One region of the Pristimantibacillus sp. Z349TD_6 genome, then DNA from elsewhere that is predicted to be linked to it. Evidence: riboswitches for the same ligand, from Rfam matches in the RefSeq annotation. Region 1 holds a riboswitch; the other holds the start of a gene.
What was found. A riboswitch is a leader RNA that binds a small molecule or an ion and turns the genes downstream of it on or off. The one in region 1 is predicted to bind cyclic di-AMP.

Region 1 (8,527 bases):
CGAGGTGCTGTGCAGCCAATGGTTGTCATCAGCAGTTTACGCTTGGCAAATCATTCTACATTGTAACCCCAGCATGTATGTCCGTCAACAAAACTCGACACATATTAGCCACACTTCCCATCCTACTCCTTTTAAGCTTATAATGGAATTGCTTATTTTTTATAATTTCTTATAACAAAATGACATAAGGGGTTTCATTCATGAATGAAGAGATGCATGTCTTCACCGTTATTGTGGAACAGTCCAGTATGAACAAGGCTTCCGCCTTGCTAAACCTGTCTCAGCCTGCACTTTCTCGCAAAATTGCCAAGCTTGAGCAGGACCTGGGCTCTCCTTTGTTTCATCGCATCGGAAAGCGGCTGGAGCTTACTCGAATTGGGCAATTGACCTATGAATATGCTTTGGAGCTTCGCCAGCTTCATCGCAAATATTTGCAAACCGTCTCTGAGTTCACCTCGGCTGGGCATACGACCCTGACCATTGGCGCAAGCTTGACGACGCTTCAAACGACTTTGCCCGATCTCATTCAAAGCTTAACTTCTACCCATCCCGAGATCGACATTAAAGCGATTACCGGCAAGACGCACGAAATCGTATCGCTCGTACGAGATCACAAAGCCGATATCGGCATTGTCGCCTCTAGTATTGAGGATTCAACGCTGCGGTGCATTCCGCTGTTTGAAGATCATCTATCGCTCGTGGTGCCTCGCAACCAAGTCATTACCGATAAAGGTACGCTAGGTATACAGGATGTGACCGGCATGCCGATGATCTTGTTCTCCAAAGGCACTTGGTACAGGTTGTTGACCGACGAGCTGTTTGACAAATATCATCTTCAGCCGGATGTGCGAATGGAAATTGATTCGTTTGAAGCTATACTTCGGCTGCTGCATACTTGCCGTGCTGCGACGCTCCTGCCTCAATCGTATATGCGCAATCAGCTGCTTGAAGACAATGATCTTACCGTCATTCCCATTCGAGAACTTGAGGATACAAAGCGCACCACCTCGCTCATTCATGCGGATTCGGCCGCCCTCAGCCCGTCCGTTCGTCTATGGATCAATGAGCTTGCAGCAGGCTTCCCCAGCAAAAAGGACAGCAGCTTTTAAAATAGCTGCTGTCCTTCAGCATTTCCAATATTGCACTTCCAAATCCATTTCAGCCTAATCTGCCTTGTCCAAATATAAGCCTCTTCCACTACATAAAAAAATTAACGGATAACCGATGCTTCAAAGTCTTCTATTTGCTCATTTGTTCCTATAATAACCATGACATCACGAAGTGAAAGGACATCCGTTGCTGTCGGAGCGATGATGATGCCATTTGGCTTATTTATGGCTACGATGCTGCATCCAAATCTTGCTCGCGGATTAAGGTCATGCAATGACTTGCCATCCAAGCATTGCGGTACGGCAAGTTCGGCGATCGTATACTCTTTGGAAAGCTCGATATAATCTAATAGATTTGGGGATACAAGCTGATGCGCAACTCGAATACCCATATCGCGCTCAGGATAGACCACGCGGTCGACACCGATTTTCTCAAGCACCCGGCCATGCAGTTCAGTCAAAGCTTTCGCTACAACTTGCTTCACTTCCAAATCCTTAAGCAGTATGGTTGTCAAAATGCTGGATTGAATGTCATCGCCAATCGCGACAACTCCGCAATCAAAGTTTCTTACACCCAAGGAGCGCAGCGCTTCTTCATCCGTACAATCAGCTGATACAGCATAGGTTAGAATACCGCTCATGTCCTGAACGGCTTCCTCATCCTTATCTATTCCAAGCACCTCATGGCCAAGCTGGACGAGTTCGCGCCCTAAGCTCGAACCAAATCTTCCTAAGCCGATGATGACAAATTGTTTCTTTTTAATTCCCACTTGCAAAGTCTCCTATCCAATCGTAATTTTGCCTTCTGGATGCCGATAAAGCTCTTTCTCTGTACGAGGCCCAAGCGCGTATGCGAGCGTCAGGGGTCCAAGTCTTCCGGCAAACATGGTTAATGCAATGACTATTTTCCCAACAAGACTCAGCTCTGGCGTAACACCAACGGATAATCCTACTGTTCCAAATGCTGATGTCGCTTCAAACAACAGCTTTATAAAAGCTTGATCCTCCGTCATCGACAAGATCATCGTTACAATAATGACAAGCGATAAAGAGATCAAAGTAATCGTGAGTGCTTTAAAAATTCTGTCTTTGCCTAATCTGTAACGGAAAAGAACGATGTCCTCTCGTCCTCTAATCATTGCAAATACAGCGCCGACCAGCGTTGCAAAGGTTGTTGTTTTGATGCCGCCGCCCGTCGAGCCGGGCGAGGCGCCAATAAACATTAATATAATGGTGAAAAACATCGTCGCTTGCCGGATAGCCGTATAATCAAGCGTATTGGCTCCTGCCGTCCGCGGTGTTACCGACTGGAAGAACGAGGACAAAATTTTCCCGCCCCAGTCCAGAGAGCCCAGTGTCTTCGAATTCGAGAATTCAAAAATAAATATGACGAGTGTCCCTACTGCAATAAGTGTTCCTGTCATAGATAGCACAACCTTGCTGTGCAGCGACAGCTTGCGGTTTTTGCGGAACTCCATCAGGTCCGACATAACGACAAAGCCAAGTCCGCCCGAAATGATCAGCATCATAGCTGCAATATTGACGACTGGATCAGAAACGTATAAGGTCAAGCTGCGATAGTTCCCAAAAATATCAAAACCAGCATTGTTAAACAATGAAACCGCATGAAAGGCTCCAAAATAAATCGCTTTGCCCAGCGGCATATCAAATGCAAACCTCGAAGCAAACAACGCAGCGCCAATAAGCTCTATTGTCAATGAATACACAATAACGCGTCTAATCAAACGCACGATGCCTTCCATGCTCGACTGGTTCATGGATTCCTGCAGCAAAAGCCGCTCACGCAGCGAAATCCTCTTGCGAAGTACGAGCGCTACCAGCGTTGCCATCGTCATAAATCCGAGTCCGCCAAGCTGGAACAGGCACATTAATATGATTTGACCCCATATAGAGAAATAAGTTCCGGTATCAACGACAACTAACCCTGTTACACAGGTTGCCGAAGTTGCAGTAAACAGCGCATCTATAAAAGGCAATCTCTCACCGCTTACCGATGCAAAAGGCATGGATAATAATAAGGCACCCAGCAATATAATAAGAGCGAATCCACTTACCAAAATTCGCGGGGGTGACCACTTCAAAACGTTCCAATTAACCTTCATTCATTTCCCTTCTTTTTGATTATGTCATATCGTCATTTATTGTTTTTAAGCATAAAAAAAAGCACTGGAAACTCAAGTGCTCGTGCGATGAGTCCTGTTCCAATACGCCTTCGAGGTTAGCTGACGGATTCGGGCCTGGACAGGCAGCCCTATTCAGCGGAAGAAGACGATGCTTCACCGCTAAAATTCACCCCATGCTATCTAATGTTGAACTGCTTTGCTTTCAGCAGGTTCATCCATTTAGACAACTTTATGGTTCCCCCGATTTCCTTAGGAAATTCGGCTATGCTATGCAATTAGTATGACGATAACGATTATAATCCCTAAGCACTCCTGATATAAAGGTGACGTTTATGACAAACAGGACGATATTAGCTCAAATTAGGGCAATGGGACGAACCAGCACATAGCTAGCTTGCTGGACATCGTTATTTCGCATTTTTTTGAAAACAAACGGTCATTTTCATTGGATAATTTAGGGATTCATATGTTAAGGTAATAAAATGAGCTATTTATTATGAAGACAGTTGAGGTGAAACTATGATTGATTCTATTAAACCCAATGAATGGAAACGATTTATATGGGCAGCAGTTGCTTGCTTTATTATTTATGGAGCCGTACAAATCGTTCCAATGATTACAGCTATCTCATCTGGCGAAATGAATACCAAGGTCATTACGAAATCAGCGGCGGAGGATAAGGCGTCTGCATTTGTTGAAAAAGAAACAGGCTTGAAGGTGAAATCAGCTAAAGCCGTACATCAAACCGATAAAATTATGAATGGCTACTTATCTAAATATGAGCTAGTCAAAGCATATACGGATAAATATGACCCTAGGTTTCCTACAGATACGTTTCAAGTTGATCTTAAGTTCATAGGCGGCGGCAGCGGATATGTTTATCTACATATGCATAGCGGGAAAGTCGTAGCTTGGAACTTGAAGCTTGAGGGAGAACAGCTATCAGATGCAGATAAAGCAAAAGAAGCTATTGCCTTCCTAACCGCAGGAAATTTCAGCGGTACTGAATTCATAGGCGGTCAAATATTGCCTAATGGCGATTGGCAGCCTACGCCTCCTGCAGGTTATTCCATTAAAAATGCTCATCTTAACGTATTGGTTAACGCTCTTGTCGTGAATGACCGTACGATCATTACTAAATATAAACCGATATTCGAGGCACCATCCGATTACATAAACTATGTAGAGAAACAAGATAAAATAGCTGGATACCTTACATCTATCGGTTATTTGTTCATGAGCTTCGTTTTATTCGTCTTAGCTATTATTTACTCCGTTTTGTATCGAAAACATACATCCTTTAAATACGGAATCGTATTAACGATCATTTATTTAATTACTTATACGATCATGAATTTAAACGTTCTGGATGGTATCCGGGCTACGCTCGGCGAGACGGATATGGCAGGCGCTACCGTTTCGATCACTGCCATCGTAAGTGTTCTGCTGGCGATTCCAATGGCAGGTTCCATTTATGTATCCATCGTTGCCGGAGACGGCCTCTGGAAGGCGCAGGGCCGCGCTTTATGGCCGCGCTTTGGTCAGAGAGGGTATGGCGATTATGTTTGGCGCAGCGTGGGCTTGTCCTATTTATTCGCGATCATCTTATTCGCAATTCAATCGGTTATCTTTATCGCCTTGAAGCTGTCCATTGGCACTTGGGAAACATCAGATGCCTCACAATCCCCATACAATATGGGTATTCTTTGGCTAATGCCCGTGCTTGCTTGGGCTGCCGCAATTGGCGAAGAAGCCGTATTCCGCTTCTTCGGTATTGGACTATTTCGCAGGTGGTTTAAAAACACGTTTGCCGCAGCACTGCTGCCTACCTTCTTCTGGGCGCTCGGCCATGTGATGTATCCTTTTTATCCGTCCACAACGAGATTGTTTGAGCTGATGATTATTGGGCTGTTGTTCAGCTTTATCTTCGTTAGATACGGCTTCATTACAGCCATGTTCACCCATGCCATCTTCAACAGCGTTGCAGTTGGCCTATCCTTGCTTACTATTGGAACAGCACCGAACATAATCTCGGCTATTTTCTTCTCCGTGCTGCCGGTACTGATTGCATTTGTTCTAAAATATTTAAGTCACAAAAAAGAGAAGAAGCCGTCTATGACGACGACTCCTCCCCTAGAGCAGCTATAATTTGCGAAGCTAATTTATCACCAATAGATAGAGGCCGGAAGTCTTCGACTGAGGCCTCTTTTATTTTTTTGATCGAGCCAAAATGCTTGAGCAGCAGCTTGCGTCGTTTCTCGCCGATGCCTGGGATCGAATCGAGCTTCGACTCCACCATGGACTTGGCGCGCTGCTCGCGGTGGAATGTAATCGCAAAGCGATGCACCTCATCTTGAATGCGCTGCAGCAAATAAAACTCCTGGCTGTCCCTTGGCAAAGGAACAATCTCCGCAGGATCTCCAGTCATAAGCTGCGCTGTCTTATGCTTCGCATCCTTCACAAGACCGCAAACTGGGATGTATAAGCCAAGCTCATTCTCAAGCACGTCGAGCGCCGCAGATATTTGCCCTTTGCCCCCATCGACTACAATCAGATCCGGCGGAGCTAATTCCTCTTTCACTACACGCTCATAGCGGCGCCGTATGACCTCGCGCATCGTTTCGTAATCATCTGGACCTTGTACTGTCTTAACCTTGTATTTACGGTACTCCTTGCGGTCTGGCTTGCCGTCCGTAAAGACAACCATAGCCGAAACTGGATTCGTACCTTGAATATTGGAGTTATCAAATGCCTCAATTCGGCGTACTTCATCCAGTCCTAGCCAGCCTGCAAGCGACTCTGACGCTTTGACGCTTCGTTCCTCATCTCGTTCGATGAGCCTGAATTTCTCGTCCAGCATCACCCTTGCATTATCGATAGCCATCGTTACGACCTCGCTCTTGCGTCCGCGCTGCGGCATAAGCACCTTAACCTTCAGCCAGCTGTGCAAGGATGCAATGACATCGTCAGCATGCGTAACGGCTGCCTCATCAACTGCTGCCACACCGCCCGCTGATTCCACCGCTTCCAGCTCAGGCGGTATTGGCAGCAGGATTTGCTTAGGCAATGCTGGATTATCGCTATAATACTGCGTAACGAATGTCATGAAATCATCATACTCTTCCCCGTAATAAGGAAAAGTTGTGCCGTGCCGCTCAATGAGCTTCCCTTGGCGCATGTACAATATTTGAACGCACATCCAGCCCTTATCTACTGCAAAACCAAAAATATCACGGTCAAGCGCATCGGACATCGTAATCTTCTGCTTCTCCATGACCGCATCGATTGCAATCAGCTGATCTCGCAGCTCCTTCGCCCGTTCAAATTCAAGTTTCTCAGCTGCTTCCTCCATCTTGCGCTGCAGCTCATTTTTCACGACATCTTGACCGCCGTTCAAAAACTTTGAAATTTCTTGAATCATCCGATCATATTCGCTCTGCTGCACATCAAATTCACACGGTGCAATACATTGTCCTAGATGATAATACAAGCACACCTTATCTGGGAGTGTCTTGCACTTGCGAAGCGGATACAGCCGGTCCAGAAGCTTCTTTGTCTGCTGAGCGGCATAAGCATTCGGGTAAGGGCCAAAGTACTTGCCCTTGTCTTTAATGATACGTCTTGTGACCTCGAGCTTCGGATGTTTCTCGTTCGTAATTTTGATATAGGGGAACGTTTTATCATCCTTTAACAGGACGTTATATCTTGGATGGTATTGTTTAATTAAGTTGCATTCTAAAATGAGTGCTTCCATATTGCTAGAGGTTACAATGAATTCAAAATCACGAATTTCTGATACGAGCCGCTGCGTCTTGCCGTTGTGGCTGCCGTTAAAATAAGAACGCACGCGATTTTTGAGTACTTTTGCCTTGCCAACATAAATGATAACGCCTTCGCTGTTTTTCATGAGGTAACAGCCTGATTGATCCGGGAGCAAAGCTAGTTTGTTCCGTATCGTCTCTTTTGCCTCTGCAAGCTGCTGCTCTGCCTGCTCCCGATCCGTTTGCTGATGATCCATGCTCTCGCCTCCGACTGCCAAATGATTCTGTTCATATTTTATCATAACTCGGCTATACTTTGTTTTACAATTGTCACCGGTTCTGGCTTTACAACTGTTTATCTGTTTGAGTATACTAATATAAGTTGAATAAACCGATACTACATAAAGACGACCGTAAATTGGTTGTTACTTACGCAATCGGTCTTTTTCAAGGAGGACGTCAACGATGGAAAACGTAAGAGACCCGCGCGAGCATTTTAACGAAGAGCCTCGCCATGACTTGATGGACGTCGTGTTCGGCTTTGGCGGCATGCTCGGTTTAATGACCGTCATTTTCGCTGTTGCTGTAATCGTGAAATTCATCATTTCATAAGAAAAAGGAGCAGCGAGCTGCTCCTTTTTTTTGTTGCCTATCAACGATACGCAGCTGATTAATCAGATATAATTCCGCTATGCTTGTTGCTTTCTCATTAAATAAGGATATAAGAAAATAAGTCCCAGTATATAAAGCAATAACGCAAACAACGCAGGTGAAAGATGCAAAAAATCGATATAACCGATAGATAGATGAACACTTAAGCCCGCATAGAAGCCCGGTGCTCCGCCAAGCAGCAGCGTCCACCATATCCAGCGCAATCCTTGCTGGATTCCCCATAGCGCAATAATAAGAATGGCCAGCGCAGCACAGAACAACGCTCCGCCAAATCCTGCTCTATCATGGGCTATCAACGGGATGAGTTTCAAGTTCGCCCCATTCAGCTCGTTATGCGTCGTATTCAAATAAACCAAATCCGACTGTACGAACACCTCTGTAATCCCAACGCCTGCGATCGTTAAACCGCCTACAGCCAGCGCAAAGCCCAAAACAACAAAACAAAATTGTCCATACATCGCCAAACGCCATAATCGATCATTGCGAACATTAACAGGCAAGCGATAGGGCTGATCCGGATTTCTGCGCATGGATAGCAGAAACATCGGGAACAAAACCGCAGCAGCTAGCGCATGCAGCGGGTCGAAATAACCGTAGCCAAGAAATAAGAAAAAGCTTAAAAACCCAACAATACCAGACGTCATCAAAGCCGTTTTAGCCCAGTGCAGACTATGCTTTAATCCATGTCTAGCCAGCTGAACATACAATATGCCGATTGTAATCATCGTTCCGGAAAGCGTAATTCGGTCATGAGACATAAAATGCAGCAGATGATGGTTGATTTGCTTCAGCTCGTCCAACGTCATGTCTATAAAATTCAAGTCATAGGATAGCAGTACCG
Region 2 (8,527 bases), 3.1 Mb from region 1:
GAGGCTGCAAGAGCTGCCGGCATAACAAAAAAGAAATTCAGGCCAGTCTAGATGATTCTAATCTTACTGTGCCACCTTAAAAAAGGTCGAATTCTCCTTACTTAAGAAATTTGCTGAATGAAAAGCAATACTCCCATAATTATTCATTTACAACTCACCTTCCAATTAATTTAATTCTTCTTTGAGTGGTTTCTCCTTCACAACATTGAATAAAAATCCATCACCTATTTCTTCTGGAGTTATGAATTTAAACTGTGTTTTAAAAGTAACATCATCAAGATTTACTGGTATAGCGATAAAATTATTATTATATGTATCCACAACTGCATAATTAGTATTATCAACTTCAATAACCCAAAAAGATTTTGTAGTAGCTGCAAAATCCTTTCCAAAAGAAAATGAGAATTCGTACATTGAAATAATTGAAGCAATCAGAACTAATGATGATATTATTTTTATAGTTGGAACAACATGTTTTGCTTCGAATAATCGAAATGATAAAAATTTTTTTATGATAAATCTATCAATTAGAACCACTAATACAAACACAAGAATAAAGTAAGCTATTAAAGCCCCTACAGCTACAATAAAAATTGACGTTAGCGGCAAACCTGGTCTCATAATTGACAAAATATTCATCTCAATTAACTTATCAGGTATTGAAAAGAATGCTTTATACCCTACATCGAATCTATAAGCAATTACGTAATAAAACACCGTGATTATCCCAATAATAGTGGTTGTGTTTATCGTAATCTCTTTAAAATTAATTTTTCTATCATTAACGTTTTCCATATGAAGCAACATGCCCCAACTTGTACTCATCAAAAATCAAATGTCTCGTATCCGTTAGTTAACGGGCAGTATTTTGTGTGAACCCAATTCATATATATTCAAATCCTTTTTTAAAATCAAAAATAGCCGTTCCTTACCTGATATCTTATTTTTTTGCTTTGTGACAACAAATTCCTTGGAAATATGTTTTCGCTTTTTTCATTGAACTAATCCTCCACTAGTTCTCTTTTTCGCCATGCGAACACGATACGGGCTAACGCATACGCAAGCGCTCCTTCTTGAACGAATTTCATAATGACACCACCCAACTGTTGATCATCAATCGGACCAAGTAAAGCAGATAGCTGCTCAGCGTGTTCATAAGTTGCGTACATCGGGGAACCGGCGAAAATGATGACCGCGCAAGCAGGATACAGTAACAATCCGTTTAAGATCAGAACAGCCATTCGTTGCAGCTCCGGCCGACGGGCCAATTCTTCCGTCGGCGGCAGTATTGCTATCCAAATTTGCAAGATCAGAATGGTAAGAATGCCATGAAGCAACATACCCCAACTTGTACTCATCAAAAAATCAAATACTACTGGAAAATGATAAAAAGACAGTAACGTATTAAAAACAAGTGCCATAAGAAAGGGATTTATGCCCGTTAGAAAATATCGCACTATGCGATTCTTGAGCAAGGTTGAATAGAACCAATCCGGTAAGCCCGCCAAAAGGAATAAGGGGAAAACAAAAAAAAGCAAGGATTGCTGGAGCATGTGTGCACTGAATAAATAGGAATGACCAAGGGCATTTAACGGCCCCATGCTAATATATAAAACCATCATGCTTAGAAAAAAACTGACTATCTTCTTGGTAGGGACCCGTTCATTTTGATTTTTACGGATAAGAAATAGATACAACCAACTTACGATAATCAAAATAATAATCGTACCTGGGCTGATTAATTCAACCGCTAAACCTTGGTTATTCTGGCCATGATTCATAGTTTTCTCCAATCCTGTAGCAGTTCATTTGGTCGATGTAGTGTTGGTTAGGCGCATTAGTATGTTCATTAGAATATAGCCGATAAGTGGTAAGCAAAGGACAGCCGCCCTATTATTAATTATTTTTCTATCTCTATTTAAACGACCACAAGAATTTCAGGAAAAAATGAAATCACTTATATGTCACAATTGATCAAATATCGATCTCATTAATTACTGAACAAACTTTCCACTCTCTCATTAATGTCACTCTCCGTCATGCCACCAACATAAATTTCCATTATCGTCCCGTCTGCTTTTATAAAATAGGTTGTTGGGTAAGCTTTTAGACCGAATCTTCTTTCAGTAACCCTATTCCGATCACGTAAGATCGTGTACTCTAATTCGAATTTTCGCAAGAAGTTCCTAACTGTCAAATCATCTTCACTTAAATTAATAGCAATAACTTTTAATCCTTTACTACCCCACTTTTCATATTGCCGCTGAAACTCTGGCATTTCCTTGACACATGGAGGGCAAAAGGTTCCCCAAAAATTAATAATATACGGTTTTCCTATATAATCAGATTGACGGTGTACGTTCCCTTCCATATCTACTAGTTCAAATGCAGGAGGCTCTCCACCCACTAGAGGATAATTGTTTGTTTTTATAAAAGTCTTTCCTATGGCAAATCCGCCTACCACTAAAACGATTATTAGAATAAAAATTTGTACAATCTTACGATTTGACCCTGTCAGTTTCATTACCGACACCCCATACATATTGTTTTTTTATTGCATGAAAAAGGACGGTTATGAATATCTAACCGTCCTTTATTTAATTATTTTGACTCCATCATCGCAGTAAAAGTAACTTCCTTTACTACACGTCGCGCCGTTACATAGCGCTTTTCATAGTAGTCATCACTCAACTTACTAATGGTAACACCTTTACTTGAAGAAGAATGTGCGAACTTTCCTTCCCCTATGTAAATGCCGGCATGAGAGATTCCTCTTCCACTTGTGTTGAAGAATACGAGATCACCCTCACGCAGCTCCTCTTTATCGACTTTATTACCAACCTCAGCTTGTGATTTAGATGTTCTTGGTAAATTCACATCAAACTGATTGAAGATATGCAAGATAAACCCGGAACAATCAAAACCCTTAACCGTTGTGCCACCCCACTTATACGGAGTTCCAATGACTTCATTTACTGAATCTATAAACTCTGATGGTGAAGATTTCTCAGCGAGCACGCTCCCCCCACCACTAAATAACATCATGCATGACAAAAAAACAGCTAAACGCTTTTTCAAAACTGCTTCTCCCTTCGTTGCCTACGAGGTTAGCTTACGGGTTCGGTTGAAGATCCCTATGCTAAAGGATAATCCTTAAGCAATTCACCCTAGATGGTTCCCCCGTTTCCAATATAAAGAATTAGGCGTTTTATTAGACTACACATAATAGTTTAATTCGATTGTTTTAGTCATAATCCTTCAATATATTCATTAGAATACTCTCATATATCATCATCTTTTCTTTCAAATTGTCTTTTAGTCGTTTGCCCGTATTGTGACGATCTTATGGATTTCACAGCAATGAAAGACAATATAACCGCTACAATAGTAATAATGGTAAAAAAAACAATAACCTGTGACACTTGTAATCCTCCTTCTTTTATTAAACTACGCATAATAGTTTATTTCATCATACATAAATATCCCAAATAAAAAAGTGGGGTACGTCCTGAGACGAATCCCCGTCTTTATTAATTCAAGCACCTTCCAATTAATAACAAAGACATCGCAATTAATACGACAAAAGATATAATTAAAGTCTTTCGGTTAGTCATTGAAATGCGTATATCGCCGGAAGGATCTATAATTTGTTTGATACGATAATTAACGGCTTCATTGGCAAAATGAGTTCCAGCTCCGACAGCTGAATTTGTATTGCTTTTAATCAAGGATAACAATACTTTCCCTATCGGCAACTCAGTATTCATACGACTAATAGCATATCGATCAGCCAGCAGCTCTGTCCAAATAGCGTAAAAATGGGTGAGTTCCTTTATGACAGGTACAAATGCAAGTCCCTTACTTACTATTGTTAAAAGGATCATTTGTAGCGGATGATACGCCTTACAATGATATAGTTCGTGCAACAGGATGGCTTCAATTTCTTCATCCTGGAATTGATTAAAAATCGCTGTAGATATTAGGATCTTTGGCCTCAATAAACCATATGACATCGCAACAAAAGCAGATTCTTTAATGACTATGATCTCCATTTGTGTCTGATGATATCGTTTACTCCAAAACGCAGATAATTTAGCATCGTGACGGTCTCTGATGTAGCGATGTAATTTGTTATGAAGTACTAGTTGTACAACAGAATGGTAGAAGACGATAATAAATAGATAAACAATGAATCCGTTATATAGTCGCTCCATAATAGCATGATTAGTAACGATATCACGCATGACGGCGAGAACTAACTGTCCGAAACTTGATGTAATGGGTACATCATTTAATTGGTGGACGACATTGTATCCCATCTGCAACAAGATCCAGCTAACAAGAAGAGAAATAAACGTAAGCGCGATCTTGGGTTTTAAAGGCATCTCTAGTTGCTTCATCATTTTTTCTTTATCTCATTAATCCTATTTTCTAGCTTCTGAATCAGCTCAGGATCTGCACCATCCAGCGTATCAATAAAATGATTAACAATTACTGAGCCGAAATCCTCAATAAGTCCGTCTGTTACAACTTTTGTCTGTTCGATGATGAATTGCTCTTTACTTTGAACTGGATAAAAGAACGTCAAGCGGTTCCGTCCACCACCTGAGGTTTCCTTGTGCAAATGTCCTTTTTCAGCTAGTCGGATTATGACGGTCATGACCGTATTAATAGAAATGGGATTCTCGTTATTAATAATTTCATGAACCTGCTTAATTGAAAGCTTTTCTTTTTCCCACATGATGTTCATGACTTTGACTTCAAGAGAGCCGAAAAAACGACTTATTCCTTCTTCATGTAAATTTAATTTTTTGATTTTCATGCGCGAATGCTCCTCTCAAGAATCTATTATATCTCATACTATTGTGCTCATCAGATTTAATACTCACCGAGTAGGTTTTGCTTTTTGCTCCTTCGGTATAGCAAACTTCCTTAAGCGGACATCTCTTGCATACCTCTACATCGAAGAGGTATGTGTGGCTTTATTGCCGTGCTTTCCGAATCGCCATATGCCGACCTTCGAGACATACATACTCACGTCCTTGTTGAATTGGAATTCATCTTCTTTTTTCCGCGTCCCTTGCGTGATTAGCGGATTTAGTTTGGCGACCAATTCAATGTCATTGACGTTGTTGAACTAAATATTGTCTCTTTCCGAGTAGGTTGTGTCTCCAATGACCGTTTTGACTTCCATGCTAGTTGCCTTTCTTTTTTCAGTTTTTGCAACTGCTTCCCGTCATTCTTCTCGCCAGTCATGACAATAGCCACCGTAATAATTCGTTCATCGGTCATGGCAATGTGGATTTTGTATCCGAAAAACGAGGAATCCGCACTCTTGTGGCACACCTTCTGAGATCGGTAGCTGTTCTAGGTCGTCTGCAACCGTTTCTTTCAATAAATTCTATGGTTATTTTATTTTTGGAAGCTCATAGATGCCCCTTCTGCTTCAAGTACTGCGATGAGTTTTTGGCAAGGGGTTTCTGATTGTAGTGAGCTTTAGTATAGGTTTCATCGACAATGATTGCTTTACTTTTGATAATGCCCTTCTCCATTACGATTTCAACCGTTTTGCCCACGAGAGCATGACGAGCAGATTCAGGTCTTTAAGTCGCAACTTTCGGAATTTGGTTAACTAACTGGCGTCAATTACTGATTTTTCCGGCGCCATGTCAAGAAAATACTTAAAGGACATGTCGTATTTGGATCGCTCGAAAAATGTCAACGTCGGATAATTCAAAGATCGCCTTCATGAACAAGTACTTAAACATCTGAATCGGGTCAATCGCATTTTTATACTCAAATGAGAAGTCAACTAACTCATTTAATTAACGCAGCATATCATCCTTGGGAGTTACCAAATTGTAGAGTTCTATATATGGACTTACGATCAGCATTTGTTGTGGTTGAATCATTCGAATCAACCACACCTTATGACGTCTTAATTATACAGTAAAAAAGGTACAATCTCCTCAATTTATTGAGGGACCGTACCTTTTGACATCAAGAAGATTTTTTTAGTGCCCTCGTACAGTACAGGAATCATCTTTTGTCGGCTACCTAAATGTTCTATCTCCCTCTTTTTTAAAGTGTCCTAAGGGTCTAGATCAGAACGTGCTATATTGCTATATCTATTATTTCTTATAATTTAATGCATTTGATTCAATACCCATATACTGCCTGCAACAATCACAATTGCAATAAAAGCAGCAGAAATCATCTTACCAATTTGCCAAATTCCGTGTTCTCCTTCCGATACGTGCATAAACATAAATAACTGAATTGCCGCTTGGATAAACGCTAGGGAAAACACAAGAATAACAATCGTTCTATATGTTAAATCTGTACGTATACCTATCCAAACTGCTATAAAAGTTAAAGCAATAGATAGGAGGAAACCAACGACATGCGACCATGGAAAATGATTGCGATTAACTGTTTTATTTGCCATTATCCCACCATCCCTAATAGGTAGACACCTGTAAAGACGAAAATCCATACAAAGTCTAAAAAGTGCCAGTATAAACTGGAGACAAAAACCTTTTTAGCAGTATCCGGTGTTAAACCTCTTTTAAGCACTTGCATTATAATCAAAACTATCCATCCAATACCAAGTGATACGTGAAGTCCATGTGTTCCAGTCAGAAGATAAAAAGATGACCAGAAAGCATTTGTGCCCAGAGCAGCACCTTCATTTACCAAATGTACAAACTCAGAAACTTCCATATATAGAAATCCTAAACCGAATAATAATGTGATAATCAACCAAGTAATCATTGATTTAACTCTGTTTCTTCTCATCTCATTAATCGCTAAACCAGAAGTGAAACTGCTTGTTAATAAAATTAATGTCATAATTATTGTGTTATTTAAGTCAAAAACTTCATTCGGAAGTGGACCTCCAACTGTGCCATTCTTAAGGGCAAAATATGTCGCAAATAAAGTAGCAAATAAAGAAACTTCCGCACCCAAGAAAATCCAGAATCCAAATATGTTCAGTCTGCCTGTTTCAGACTGATATTCCAAGGGCGTGTTGGGACTTGCATTATTGTTTATATTTGCCATAAACTCACGCCTCCTTTTGAAACGTTTGTTCCAATTTTTTAATTTCATCCACACTAACATAATATCCTTCATCTTCTTTATGTGAGCGGAGTGAACGAAGTACCAAACAAGTAAGCACACCTATCCCGCCAAGTATAGCCATCCACCACAATTCAAACACTAATCCGAAACCTGCAACAAAGAAGAGAACAGACAAAACAAACGGCGTAGATGCGTTACTAGGCATATGAATCGGTTTATACTCCATATTTTCTTTCTTTATTTCTTTGTTCTCCTGTTTCATGTGCCAAAATGCATCTAGTCCTTTAACCTCAGGAACTACCGCGAAATTATAATGTGGAGGTACCGCTGTTGTGGTCGCCCATTCTAACGTACGTCCGTTCCACGCATCTCCCGTCGTTTCTCTTTTGGCATTACGCATACTATAATTTACGTTGTAAACCAAGATCACAAAGCCAATTCCCATACCAAGGGCCCCAATGCTGGAAACAACATTTAATGCAGTCCATCCATCTTCTGGAACGTAAGTATATACACGTCTCGGCATACCTGCAAAACCTAATAAGAACTGTGGCAAGAAGCAGACATTAAATCCAATCGCAAAGAACCAGAACGCCAATTTTCCAAGTCGTTCATTCATTTTATGTCCAAACATTTTTGGATACCAGTATACAAAGCCTGCGAAGCAAGCAAATACAACTCCCGAAATTAACGTATAATGGAAGTGAGCAACAAGGAAGTAACTGTTATGATATTGAAAATCCGCGGCTGCCATACCAAGCATAACACCTGTTACTCCTCCAATGACGAACGTCGGAATAAACGCAAGTGCCCACATCATTGCTGTAGTAAATTGTATTCGACTTTTGTATAGCGTGCCCAACCAGTTAAAGATTTTTATCCCTGTTGGTATGGCAATTGCCATCGTGGTTATTGAGAATACATTGTTTAACGCTGCGCTTCCTCCCATTGTAAAGAAATGGTGAACCCACACAAGGAAGCTTAAGACTGAAATAACGACTAGAGAAATAATCATAGATTTATAGCCAAACAATGTTTTTCTTGCGAACGTTGCAATAACCTCTGAGAAGATACCGAATGCGGGCAATACAACAATATATACCTCAGGATGTCCCCACAACCAGAAAAAGTTTGACCAGAGCATTGGATTACCGCCGCCAGTCAGTGTAAAGAAATGCGTTTCGAATAATCTGTCAAATGTCATTAACGCTAAATTAACAGTTAATATTGGAAACGCAAAGACGATAATAAACGAAGTGATCAACGTAGTCCAAGTGAACATCGGCATACGTAGTAATTTCATGCCAGGTGCACGCATTTTAATTATAGTTACAATAAAATTAATACCCGTTAAAAGCGTACCAATCCCTGAAATCTGTAAACCAAGCAAATAATAATTTATTCCTGGCCCGGGACTTCCTTCAATGGCCAAAGGAGCATAGTT

Region 2: it holds a riboswitch for cyclic di-AMP, as region 1 does, so the genes downstream of both, AC0VYE_RS12155 (C40 family peptidase) here and AC0VYE_RS26005 (TrkH family potassium uptake protein) in region 1, are expected to answer to the same signal.

What each region holds. Positions count from the first base shown of each region.
Region 1 is NZ_CM149662.1:5,977,055-5,985,581, forward strand. It holds gene AC0VYE_RS25995 (LysR family transcriptional regulator) at 201-1,109, shown strand; gene AC0VYE_RS26000 (potassium channel family protein) at 1,211-1,873, opposite strand; gene AC0VYE_RS26005 (TrkH family potassium uptake protein) at 1,892-3,232, opposite strand; cyclic di-AMP (ydaO/yuaA leader) riboswitch at 3,323-3,527, opposite strand; gene AC0VYE_RS26010 (CPBP family intramembrane glutamic endopeptidase) at 3,773-5,401, shown strand; gene uvrC (excinuclease ABC subunit UvrC) at 5,367-7,271, opposite strand; gene AC0VYE_RS26020 (YqzM family protein) at 7,480-7,626, shown strand; gene AC0VYE_RS26025 (dihydroorotate dehydrogenase) at 7,704-8,527, opposite strand, start outside.
Region 2 is NZ_CM149662.1:2,887,776-2,896,302, reverse strand. It holds gene AC0VYE_RS12170 (hypothetical protein) at 166-795, opposite strand; gene AC0VYE_RS12165 (cytochrome c oxidase assembly protein) at 1,002-1,781, opposite strand; gene AC0VYE_RS12160 (redoxin domain-containing protein) at 1,991-2,524, opposite strand; gene AC0VYE_RS12155 (C40 family peptidase) at 2,602-3,078, opposite strand; cyclic di-AMP (ydaO/yuaA leader) riboswitch at 3,082-3,216, opposite strand; gene AC0VYE_RS12150 (M56 family metallopeptidase) at 3,531-4,403, opposite strand; gene AC0VYE_RS12145 (BlaI/MecI/CopY family transcriptional regulator) at 4,400-4,822, opposite strand; partial or broken gene AC0VYE_RS12140 (transposase) at 4,800-5,912, opposite strand; gene qoxD (cytochrome aa3 quinol oxidase subunit IV) at 6,146-6,448, opposite strand; gene qoxC (cytochrome aa3 quinol oxidase subunit III) at 6,448-7,062, opposite strand; gene qoxB (cytochrome aa3 quinol oxidase subunit I) at 7,067-8,527, opposite strand, start outside.